3 regions of the Paenibacillus sp. FSL W8-0187 genome follow, and region 2 is predicted to be linked to each of the others. Evidence: riboswitches for the same ligand, from Rfam matches in the RefSeq annotation. Region 2 holds a riboswitch; each other region holds the start of a gene.
What was found. A riboswitch is a leader RNA that binds a small molecule or an ion and turns the genes downstream of it on or off. The one in region 2 is predicted to bind ZMP and ZTP.

Region 1 (3,274 bases), 170 kb from region 2:
CCAAAGCCTGCTCGATCGGAAGGAAGCGCTGGGCGAAGAGGATACGCGGGAAGTGGTGGATCTGTTGATCGACCAGGTTGAGACGTGCGATGTGCTGCTGTTGAACAAATGTGATCTGGTAAGCGAAGACGAATTGGCCAAGGTTGAAGGCATCCTTCGTAAGCTTCAGCCAAGCGCCAAAATCATACGCACTGTAAAAGGACAAGTCGCTCCTGCAGAAATTCTGAATACCGGTTTATTCGATTTTGAGAAAGCCAGTCAGTCCCCCGGCTGGATTCAGGAGCTTCAGAAGGAAGAGCATGTACCGGAAACGGATGAATACGGCATCAGCTCTTTTGTTTATCGGAGAAGAAGACCGTTTCATCCGGAACGGCTGGCAGCATTCATGAGTTATTGGCCGGAAGAGGTCGTACGCGCGAAAGGGATCGCTTGGCTGGCAGTGCTTGAGGATGTTGCGGCAAGTCTAAGTCAAGCGGGTCCTTCGATTCAGTTCGGGCCAGCTGGATATTGGGTGGCTGCTTTAACCGAGCAGGAACAGCAGGAGCTGATTCAGAGTGAGCCGGATGTGCAGCGAAAATGGGATGCCGTCTGGGGGGATCGGATGACCGAGCTCGTGATGATCGGGATTGGGATGGAACAGTCACAAATCGAGCAGGAGCTGGACGATTGTCTGTTGAGCGATCAGGAAATGCAGCTGGATTGGTCGACGTTTAACAATCCGCTGCCCTGGATGGCCATCGAAGAGCTATCACTGTAAGGTTATATTTTTTTGATTGAAATTAATCGTAATAATTACGAATGGATAAGGAGCCACTTGAGGGCTTTATAGGTAATCTAGAATATAATCCCCTTTGCGTAGACAGTGCTGAAGAAGAGCGCTACAGTTTACTTAAGGGGATTTTTGTCATGGAAAGTTCAAAAGAAGAATACGAAAGAAGCAGGGGAATATGCGGAAATTCATCATTTAAAAACTCAATTGCAGGAAAAGTTATTACCCTGTTTAGAAAGCGCCCTTCAGAAGGACCGGATTTTAAAAAATCATTTAATGATGTGGTCAATCTATTTATCTGTCCAGAACTTATAACTATCAAGTCCAGAGCACCTGCTTTGTATTTGTTGTATAATAGGAAGAATAGGAAGAAGATTCCCAATTCATGTTTCGATGATAGCTTTATCGTATTTCAGAATGTAATGCTGACGCATGAGCAACATCAATCAGGAGGACAAGGTAATGGCAAAAGCAAAGGTTCCAAAGAGACCCACTAGAGATGAGTTTGTACTGGAAGAACTCGGAAATCAGCTTACGGAAGCTTACCAGGAGGAATCGGTTATCGTGCTGACGGTCTGGGGAAGGGAAGAGGCGGTCCGCGGGCAAATCGATCAAATGGACTCCCGAACAGGGAAGGTACATATGAAACAGAATGGTGTTATAACGAAGGTTCCTTTTATGGACATTATGGAAGTGAATTATCCGAGAGACTAATCAGAATCATGTGTGCTTCCCGTAAATGAATCAAAGAGATTGTGATTTAAAGCGGTCGGCTTCATACCCGGTAGCGCGATGTCCAAAGTCGTGGTATATTAAAAAAAGTTATCTATGTGTTACTGGCGTAGCTTGGGGTACCAAGAGGGAGCACATAGGATCATATGCCGTACGCCTGGGCAAGAGGTAAGGAGACGATGAAGTCGCCTTGCCTCTTTATGTTTTTTAATACAATGGCGAAGGAGCGGATTAGCATGAGTAAGGAACCCGTAATTTTAGATGGAAAAAAGGTATCCGACGATATCAAGGCCAAGCTGGCTGTAAAGGTACAGGAATTGAAGTTGCAGGGGGTAACGCCTTGTCTGGCAACGATTCTGGTTGGCGATGATCCTGCTTCGGCGACCTATGTGCGGATGAAGGGAAATGCTTGCGAGCGGCTTGGCATCATATCCAAGAAAGTAGTGCTGGAGACATCGACAACGACCGAGGAGCTGATTGCTGCGATTCAAGAGCTGAACGAGGATCCGAATGTCCACGGTATTCTGCTGCAGCATCCGGTACCGCATCATATCGATGAACGGGCAGCCTTTGATGCCATTGACATTAAAAAAGACGTGGATGGAGTAACCACGCTCGGTTTCTCGCAGAATGCGTTTGGTTTTGCCGATAATCCGTCTTGTACGCCTGCTGCGATTATTGCGATTATGGATTATTATGATCTGCCGATCGAAGGGAAGCATGCCGTGGTGGTCGGACGCAGTCCGATTCTGGGTAAGCCGGTATCGATGATGCTGCTTAATCGCAATGCTACCGTTACGATCTGCCACTCGAGAACGAAGAACCTTGGGGAGATTGTGTCCCAGGGAGATATCGTGGTTGCGGCCGTAGGCAAGCCTAATTTCATTCAAGGGGACTGGATCAAGCCGGGAGCCGTCGTATTGGATGCCGGCTATAATCCAGGCAATATCGGCGACTGCGATTACGATGCCTGCGCGAAGTTGGCATCCGCAATTACACCAGTACCTGCCGGTGTTGGCCCCGTTACGATTGCTACATTGCTGAAGCATACCGTCGAATCGGCTGAGCGAACCGTGCAAGGTTAACAGTAACCATGTAATAACGGGATAAGGCACGGTCCATTTGCGCGTCCCGAAAGGGGATTTGCATGGAGAATCCCCCTTTGAATCGCTTCGTTCCTCGCTAGAATCTGGAACGCAGAAAAGTATTGCCCATCAAAGGCTCGGGGTGGAGTCTGCATTTCACGGATCCCTGGACGTCATGGTATAGTTAGGAAAAAGCAAAATCGAAGGGGAGAGATTCATGCACAAACAACTCATTTCCAGTTGTGCTGCGGAGCAAGGAGCTGTGGAGGATAATCTGTTCGTTGCAGCGCCGCAAGCGGCTCCCGGGAGCACCGAATGAAGAACACGATTGCAGATATTGCCAAAAAAGCCGGAGTTGCCAAAAGCACGGTCTCCCGTTTCTTAAACGGAGGTTCTGTCAGTAATGCAACACGCCGTAAGATAGAGCTGGTCATTCAGGAAACCGGTTATATTCCGAATTCGTTCGCACAGAGCTTGAAAGCGAAAAAAACCAGCATGATCGGCACCATTGTGCCGCGTCTGGATTCATTCTCAGCATCGCAGACCGTTGCCGGCATGGATGAAGAATTAAGGAAACACGGTTATCAGCTTCTCATTATTAATGCAAGCCAGGACTTATCCAGGGAGATTGAAGCGCTGTATGATCTCGCCAGACAAAAAATATCTGGCATTATTTTATTCGCTACTC
Region 2 (3,274 bases):
GTTGAACAGAACGGCTGCGCCAACACCCCAGTTAATAACGATTAAATACGAATAAGCATCATCCAAAATTTCTGCCGGCGTGTTCATCATGACGAGGACGGGCCTCGTGAATATGACACTCACAATGGTGAGGAAAACCGTGAATACAAGACTAATCCATATACTTGTTCCCACGCTTTTGCGGACGCCCGCGATATCCTTGGCGCCAAAGCGCTGCGCCGTTATGATGGACAAACCGGCCGTCAAGCCTTGGGCAAAGCCAATAACAAAAAACAATATACTGCCTGTCGAGCCCACAGCCGCAAGTGCGTTCACACCAATGGTACGACCCACGATCAGGGTATCCGCCATATTATAAAATTGTTGAAAAATATTTCCGATCAAAAGCGGGATCGTAAACATGATAATCAGCTTGATCGGACTTCCTTGCGTCATGTCTCTCATGTAGATTCTCCTATGCCGTCTTAAACGTTCCTCTTTATATTTATTTATATTATGACGTTACAAGCCTTGCCTATATAGCATCGCCTTGAAAACATTATAATGGGTGAGGGTCGTTTGTATTCTTGTGTATCTTATCATGAAAGAACATAAATTTCTGCATATTTATCATCAAAACCAAAACAAGAACAGGTTATCAGCATTTGAACCGTGCGTAGCCGATTTTGATCCATGATCTTTCCATAACAGAAGAGGCCAACCGGTTATTCCAGTTGACCTTTTCAACATAATATAATGAGCTATATCAATGGAATCCCGATGATTTATGCTTCTTCAACAGCAAGCTTATCCAAAGCCAGCTTCGCACGCGAACGGGCTTCCTCCACTGTGCCGGCGGTTGACAACGCAACTGCGATCCGTCTTCCGATCTTGGTCACCGGTTTCCCAAAAATGCGCAGCTGCGTATTCGGAACAGCCAGTGCTTGCTCGGCGCCGGTAACTGTATAATTCTCCAGCTCTCTCGCCGCTTTTAGCGGACGGCTGGCTCCCGGCGTTATCAATTCGATCTCCGGGATCGGAAAGCCAAGAATGGCACGGACGTGAAGCGCGAATTCAGATAAATTTTGCGTGACCAGTGTAACCAACCCGGTATCATGCGGTCGCGGAGACACCTCGCTAAAATACACTTTATCCTCAGTCAGGAACAATTCAACCCCGAACAATCCATAACCGCCAAGCTCATCGGTAATCTTCCTTGCAATATATTTAGCTTCCTCGATTTGCTCTTCCGACATATTGTGTGGCTGCCAGGATTCGATATAGTCCCCGCTCTCCTGAATATGTCCGATTGGCGCACAGAAGCTTGTTCCATTGACGGAACGAACGGTCAGAAGCGTGATCTCCGACTGGAATATAATGAATTCCTCAATGATCACTCTTCCGTTCTGCACACGGCCGCCCTCCATGGCGATGTTCCAGCAGGACTCGATATCTCCTTCGCAGCGGCATACGCTCTGGCCTTTACCTGAGGAGCTCATCAGAGGTTTAATTACACATGGAAACCCCATGTCCAGAACAGCCTGTTTAAACTCCTCATAAGTATCGGCAAATCGATAGCCCGCAGTAGGCAGCCCTAACTCCTCTGAAGCTAACCGGCGAATCCCTTCTCGGTCCATCGTAAGCTTCGCAGCTCTGGCAGTAGGAATAACCCGGTACCCCTCTTCCTCCAGCTTAACCAGTTCCGAGGTAGCCAGCGCCTCGATCTCAGGTACGATCAGGTCCGGCTTCTCCTGCTCAATGATTGCGCGCAGTTTCTCCCCATCCAGCATATCGATGACATGGCTATGATCGGCAACATGCATGGCAGGAGCGTCGGCATAACGATCGACGGCTATGGTTTCCACACCCAGTCTCTGTGCTTCAATCACGACTTCTTTTCCCAGTTCTCCCGAACCTAGCAGCAGTATTTTCTTCGTTTTTAACATCGTTGTTTTATCCCCTTTTCGTAGTTTCAGAGACTTATAGAATCAGAAAATAATAAAGAGGTAAGGGAAATAAGCTTCCCCTACCTCTGCCCAGGCGTACGGCCGTCGTCATCTATGTGCTCCCTCATGGTCCCCCATGCTGCGCCAGTCACACATAAACCTATACATTGTTATTTAAATCATACTGAATCTTCCCGTTAATTGCAATATCACCATAAGGCGACATTAGGATTTAGACTTCAGCATATCGATCGCATCCTTCAGCGATTGAGAAAACCACTTCTTGGGGTGAATAACCAACTGAATGTCCAGTCGAATGTCGGAATGCGCAAAGGGAAGAATCGCAAGCTCACCACGTTTGATTTCCTCCTCTGCTACCATCTTCGGCAATAATGAGATGCCCGTACCGGACATCACATATCTCTTGATTGCCTCCGGATTGCCCAATTCCAGGCCTATTCGCATTGGAACTCCGCTAGCACGCAGCACCTTTTCCAACATCATGCGGTAATTACAACTATCCTCGGGCATAATCCATTCGGCATCAGCCAGGTGTTCTAGCTCTATAACAGGTTTAACAAGAAGCGGATGATTCGGATGGGCAATCAGCAGAAGGGGCTCTTCCCGAATGGCGATCCAATTCAAGGAGGAGTCCTCTGGTTTTCTATCCAAAATAAGACCGAGATCATACTCGCCCTCTCTCACCTTACTGATAATGCTATCTTCACGATCCGGTTGTAAGCGGATGACAAGATCTTCATGCCTTTGTTTCAGCTGGTGAATGACGGACGGAAGAAAATAAGCGGCCAGCGAGTCTATCGTTCCGATCGATAAGGTGCCTCCGCCTTGCTTGGTCAGCTTTTCCTTCGACTGCTGGAACAGATCCAGCATTTGAACGGCATACTCAAACAGCTCCTCGCCGGACTTCGTCAGGCGCAAGCCTCTGCCATAACGTTCAAACAGCTTGACGCCATATTCCTTCTCCAGCTTCTGAATCTGGGTGGTTACGCTGGATTGAGCATAACCCAACTCATTCGCGGCTTTCGTAAAACTCTGGCGAATCGCAACCTCCCTGAAGGTTTGCAGGTAGATGAGTTCCATCGCTATCTCCTTATCAATAATACTGATAGTAATTATCTATTATTATAGTTAACTCCGATCTTAATTCCCATGTTAAAGTATAGCCATCACTCATGAATTGGAGGAAAGGTTATGTTGAGTCAGCAAGAACTGCATGGCATTTTTATTCCTGTGATCACTCCCTTTTTACAGGATTACGAACTGGATCTTCCTTCTTATCATCATTATTTGAAGAGTTTGTTATCCTACGATATTCAGGGATTGGTCAT
Region 3 (3,274 bases), 2.5 Mb from region 2:
CGCGATGGCAGCAAGCCGTTCAAAATCAATGATGCGAGGATAGGCACTTGCACCCGCTACGATCAGACGAGGGCGATGCTTGAATGCCGCTTTGCGAACTTCGTCGTAATCGATCAGGAACGTATCTTCTTGCACGCCGTAGGCAACAAAGTTGTACAGAAGGCCGGAAGCGTTAACCGGGCTTCCGTGAGTCAAATGACCGCCATGAGCCAGGTTCATGCCGAGCACGGTATCTCCAGGCTTCAGGGCTGCCAAATATACCGCCATGTTCGCTTGGGCACCGGAGTGCGGCTGAACGTTGGCATGCTCGGCTCCGAACAGTTCTTTGGCACGGTCACGGGCGATATCTTCCACGATATCCACACGCTCACAGCCACCGTAATAGCGTTTGCCAGGGTAGCCTTCCGCATATTTATTCGTCAGCACCGTCCCCATTGCTTCCATAACCGCTTCGCTAACAATATTCTCAGAGGCAATCAGCTCAATGTTGCTGCGCTGACGCTTCAGCTCCAAATCCATCGCTTCCAATACAGCCGGGTCACTCTTCCGCAAATGTTCCATCATGTTCATATCCTCCCATAATCAATCGTTATTTTTTCTTGCAAAGTCAATACTACAAGTTGTCATAATTAAAAAAGCGAGTTCTCATTTGAATCAATCGCATAGTGTGGAATCATCCCTCTGCTCGAACTGGTACACCGCGCGTTCTCCGCCAATCAGCTTCGGACGGGTATAAGCCGCGGTTACGCGCGCCTCGCCGATATAACGCTCGGTCGGTCTGAACGGAACCGCCACTCGCCGCAAATGCATGCCGATCAGCGTCTCGCCGATATCAACTCCGGCATGTGCTTCAATCGATTCCGCAAGACAAGGCTCCTTCATGCTGCGGTAAGCCGCGGAGGCCATCGACCCTCCCGCTCCCGGAATGGGAACAGCCGCCACTTCCGTCAAGCCCAGCCGCTCGAGCAGCTCGCGTTCCATGACAAGCGCACGGTTCAGATGCTCACAGCATTGATAAGCCACCGCGAAACCGAATTCCGCTTGAACCTCGGCAATGCCCTGAAGGAGCTGCTGCGCCGTTTCAAGAGCGCCGCCTGTGCCGATCCGGCGTCCGACCACTTCACTGGTGCTGGCTCCGATGACCAGCACTTTACCGGGTCCTAACACGGCCGCTTCGGCCAGTTCGCGGACCATACGCGCTGTCTGTTCGTTCAAGGAAACCTTGGAGATATCCGTCATGTCACAGTCCTCCCGATGATTTTTTTCACAGAAGATGCTTCAATCCCATATCACGATAGCCGCAGCCGTAAATTACGCGTTCACTTATCGCGACTCATTCTTCAGGTAACGCTCCTCGATGGCCTTGATCTTGTTCACACGGCCGATATGGCGCTCGCCATGACTGAAATCCGTTGTCAGCCATGCGCTGACGATTTCAGCAGCAAGTCCGGGACCGACGACACGCTCACCCAACGCAATCACGTTGCTGTCGTTATGCTCACGCGTCGCTTTGGCCGAGAACACATCATGTGTCAGCGCGCAGCGAATGCCCGGCACCTTATTGGCCGCAATGCTCATGCCGATCCCCGTACCGCAGATCAGAATGCCGCGATCCGCTTCACCCGAGACTACCTTCTCGCACACAGGAAGGGCATAATCGGGATAATCCACGGAATCGGAACAGCCGCAGCCCAGATCCTCCACCTCGTGTCCAAGACCCCGAATGACTTCCACGATCTCCTCTTTCAGACGAATGCCGGCATGATCCGTACCCAATGCAATTTTCATCTATGAAAAACCCCCTCGTATGTTCGCTTTTGCGTTTTAGCTTGTTTCATTATAACCCAAATCAGGCGCAAAAGACGAAAAAAGAGCAGTCGGCGCACGTATTGTGCTCCAAATGCTCTTTGCCCAGGCGACCGGCCGTATATTCCGATGCTCCATCGTGGTTTCATCCACTTCGTCGCCAGTTACACCGGATCATTGTTTTTCAACTCCATCTTAAAGCAATACCATGTGAAAGGCAAGTGGCTTTTTAGCCCAATGGTAGGCTTCATATCGTTCAAAGCAAGGCTTAGTTATGCCGATCCGCCTCCAGCTTGTCCAAGAGACGGAACAACGCCGTCCGAATCTCTGCAGCCGTCGCTTCATATTCCTCCCGCGAGCCTCCAAAAGGATCGGAGATATCGAAGCTCGGAATGCGCTGGCGCAGCTCGATCAGACGCTCCCGGTCACGGTCGCTGACGTCGCGGCCCAGCGATCTGGCCAGCTCAAGCGCCGCATACAGACTATCCTGCTCCCGCAGATCATCCAGCACCTGTCGGTCATCCTCAACAAACTCTTTCAGCGTATGCATCTTGTCTGCGGCGTGCGGGAACTGCCTTATAGCATACTGCTTATGCGACTGGGTCAACGTCAGGATCAAATCTGACCACTCCACCAGATTCGCAGTCAACGGTTTGGACACCAAGCGTTCTTGGATATCCTGGTCTCGTAGTATGGACTCCGCATGATGGGACACCGGCATTCCATCCACGGCCGAGACACCGGCGGACTTCGTTTCCAGCGGGATGCCCCGTTGTTTGGCAAGCTTGCGCAGCATGCCTTCAGCCATTGGACTGCGGCAGGTATTTCCCGTGCAGACAAACAGTATATTTTTCACGGTCCCGTTCCTCCCGTTAGTAGGTTCTTTGGGGTTATTGTAACAAATATAACGTCAAAAGATAAACATGACACCAAATATAACCAAAATGAGCCCGCCCAGCATTTCACCGTACTCCCCCAGTTTATTGCTTACCTGACGGCCAAGCAGCAAACCGAGAATGGACAGCAAACCGCCCACGATCCCGAAGGAGATCACGATCAACAGTACATCATCCACAAACATCCCGAGTGAAACGCCTACCGAGAAGGAATCGATGCTGACGCTAAGTGAAAACAGCAGCATGCCTAAAAATGCGGTAGGATGTATTCGCTGTCCTTCTCCGCCCCGCCAGGCGTTATACATCATATGCCCGCCGAGAAGAAGCAGCAGTCCGCCGGCCGCAAGTCCTGTGACGTGACCCAGTAACATGCCTACATAGCGGCCGGCAAATAAGCCCAGCAGCGGCATCAACATATGAAACAACGCGATCATGAAGCTGATGCCCAACATATGGCCTAAGCGCATACCGCTTCTCATTCCGACTCCGACTCCAAGCGAAAATGCGTCTAGCCCGAGTGCAACCGCCATCAGCAGAATCGCCGCAAGCTGTCCCGATTGGACAGACGCCTC

Region 1: it holds a riboswitch for ZMP and ZTP, as region 2 does, so the genes downstream of both, MKY48_RS20290 (tetrahydrofolate dehydrogenase/cyclohydrolase catalytic domain-containing protein) here and purT (phosphoribosylglycinamide formyltransferase 2) in region 2, are expected to answer to the same signal.
Region 3: it holds a riboswitch for ZMP and ZTP, as region 2 does, so the genes downstream of both, rpiB (ribose 5-phosphate isomerase B) here and purT (phosphoribosylglycinamide formyltransferase 2) in region 2, are expected to answer to the same signal.

Annotation. Positions count from the first base shown of each region.
Region 1 covers NZ_CP150206.1:4,538,552-4,541,825, reverse strand. The annotation lists gene MKY48_RS20305 (GTP-binding protein) at 1-757, shown strand, start outside; gene MKY48_RS20300 (hypothetical protein) at 907-1,266, shown strand; gene MKY48_RS20295 (YolD-like family protein) at 1,232-1,483, shown strand; ZMP/ZTP riboswitch at 1,592-1,671, shown strand; gene MKY48_RS20290 (tetrahydrofolate dehydrogenase/cyclohydrolase catalytic domain-containing protein) at 1,738-2,586, shown strand; gene MKY48_RS20285 (LacI family DNA-binding transcriptional regulator) at 2,902-3,274, shown strand, end outside.
Region 2 covers NZ_CP150206.1:4,363,948-4,367,221, forward strand. The annotation lists gene MKY48_RS19430 (MATE family efflux transporter) at 1-444, opposite strand, end outside; gene purT (phosphoribosylglycinamide formyltransferase 2) at 765-1,925, opposite strand; ZMP/ZTP riboswitch at 2,007-2,087, opposite strand; gene MKY48_RS19440 (LysR family transcriptional regulator) at 2,151-3,026, opposite strand; gene dapA (4-hydroxy-tetrahydrodipicolinate synthase) at 3,138-3,274, shown strand, end outside.
Region 3 covers NZ_CP150206.1:6,880,820-6,884,093, forward strand. The annotation lists gene glyA (serine hydroxymethyltransferase) at 1-564, opposite strand, end outside; gene MKY48_RS31225 (TIGR01440 family protein) at 655-1,239, opposite strand; gene rpiB (ribose 5-phosphate isomerase B) at 1,324-1,788, opposite strand; ZMP/ZTP riboswitch at 1,903-1,984, opposite strand; gene MKY48_RS31235 (low molecular weight protein arginine phosphatase) at 2,075-2,662, opposite strand; gene MKY48_RS31240 (manganese efflux pump) at 2,717-3,274, opposite strand, start outside.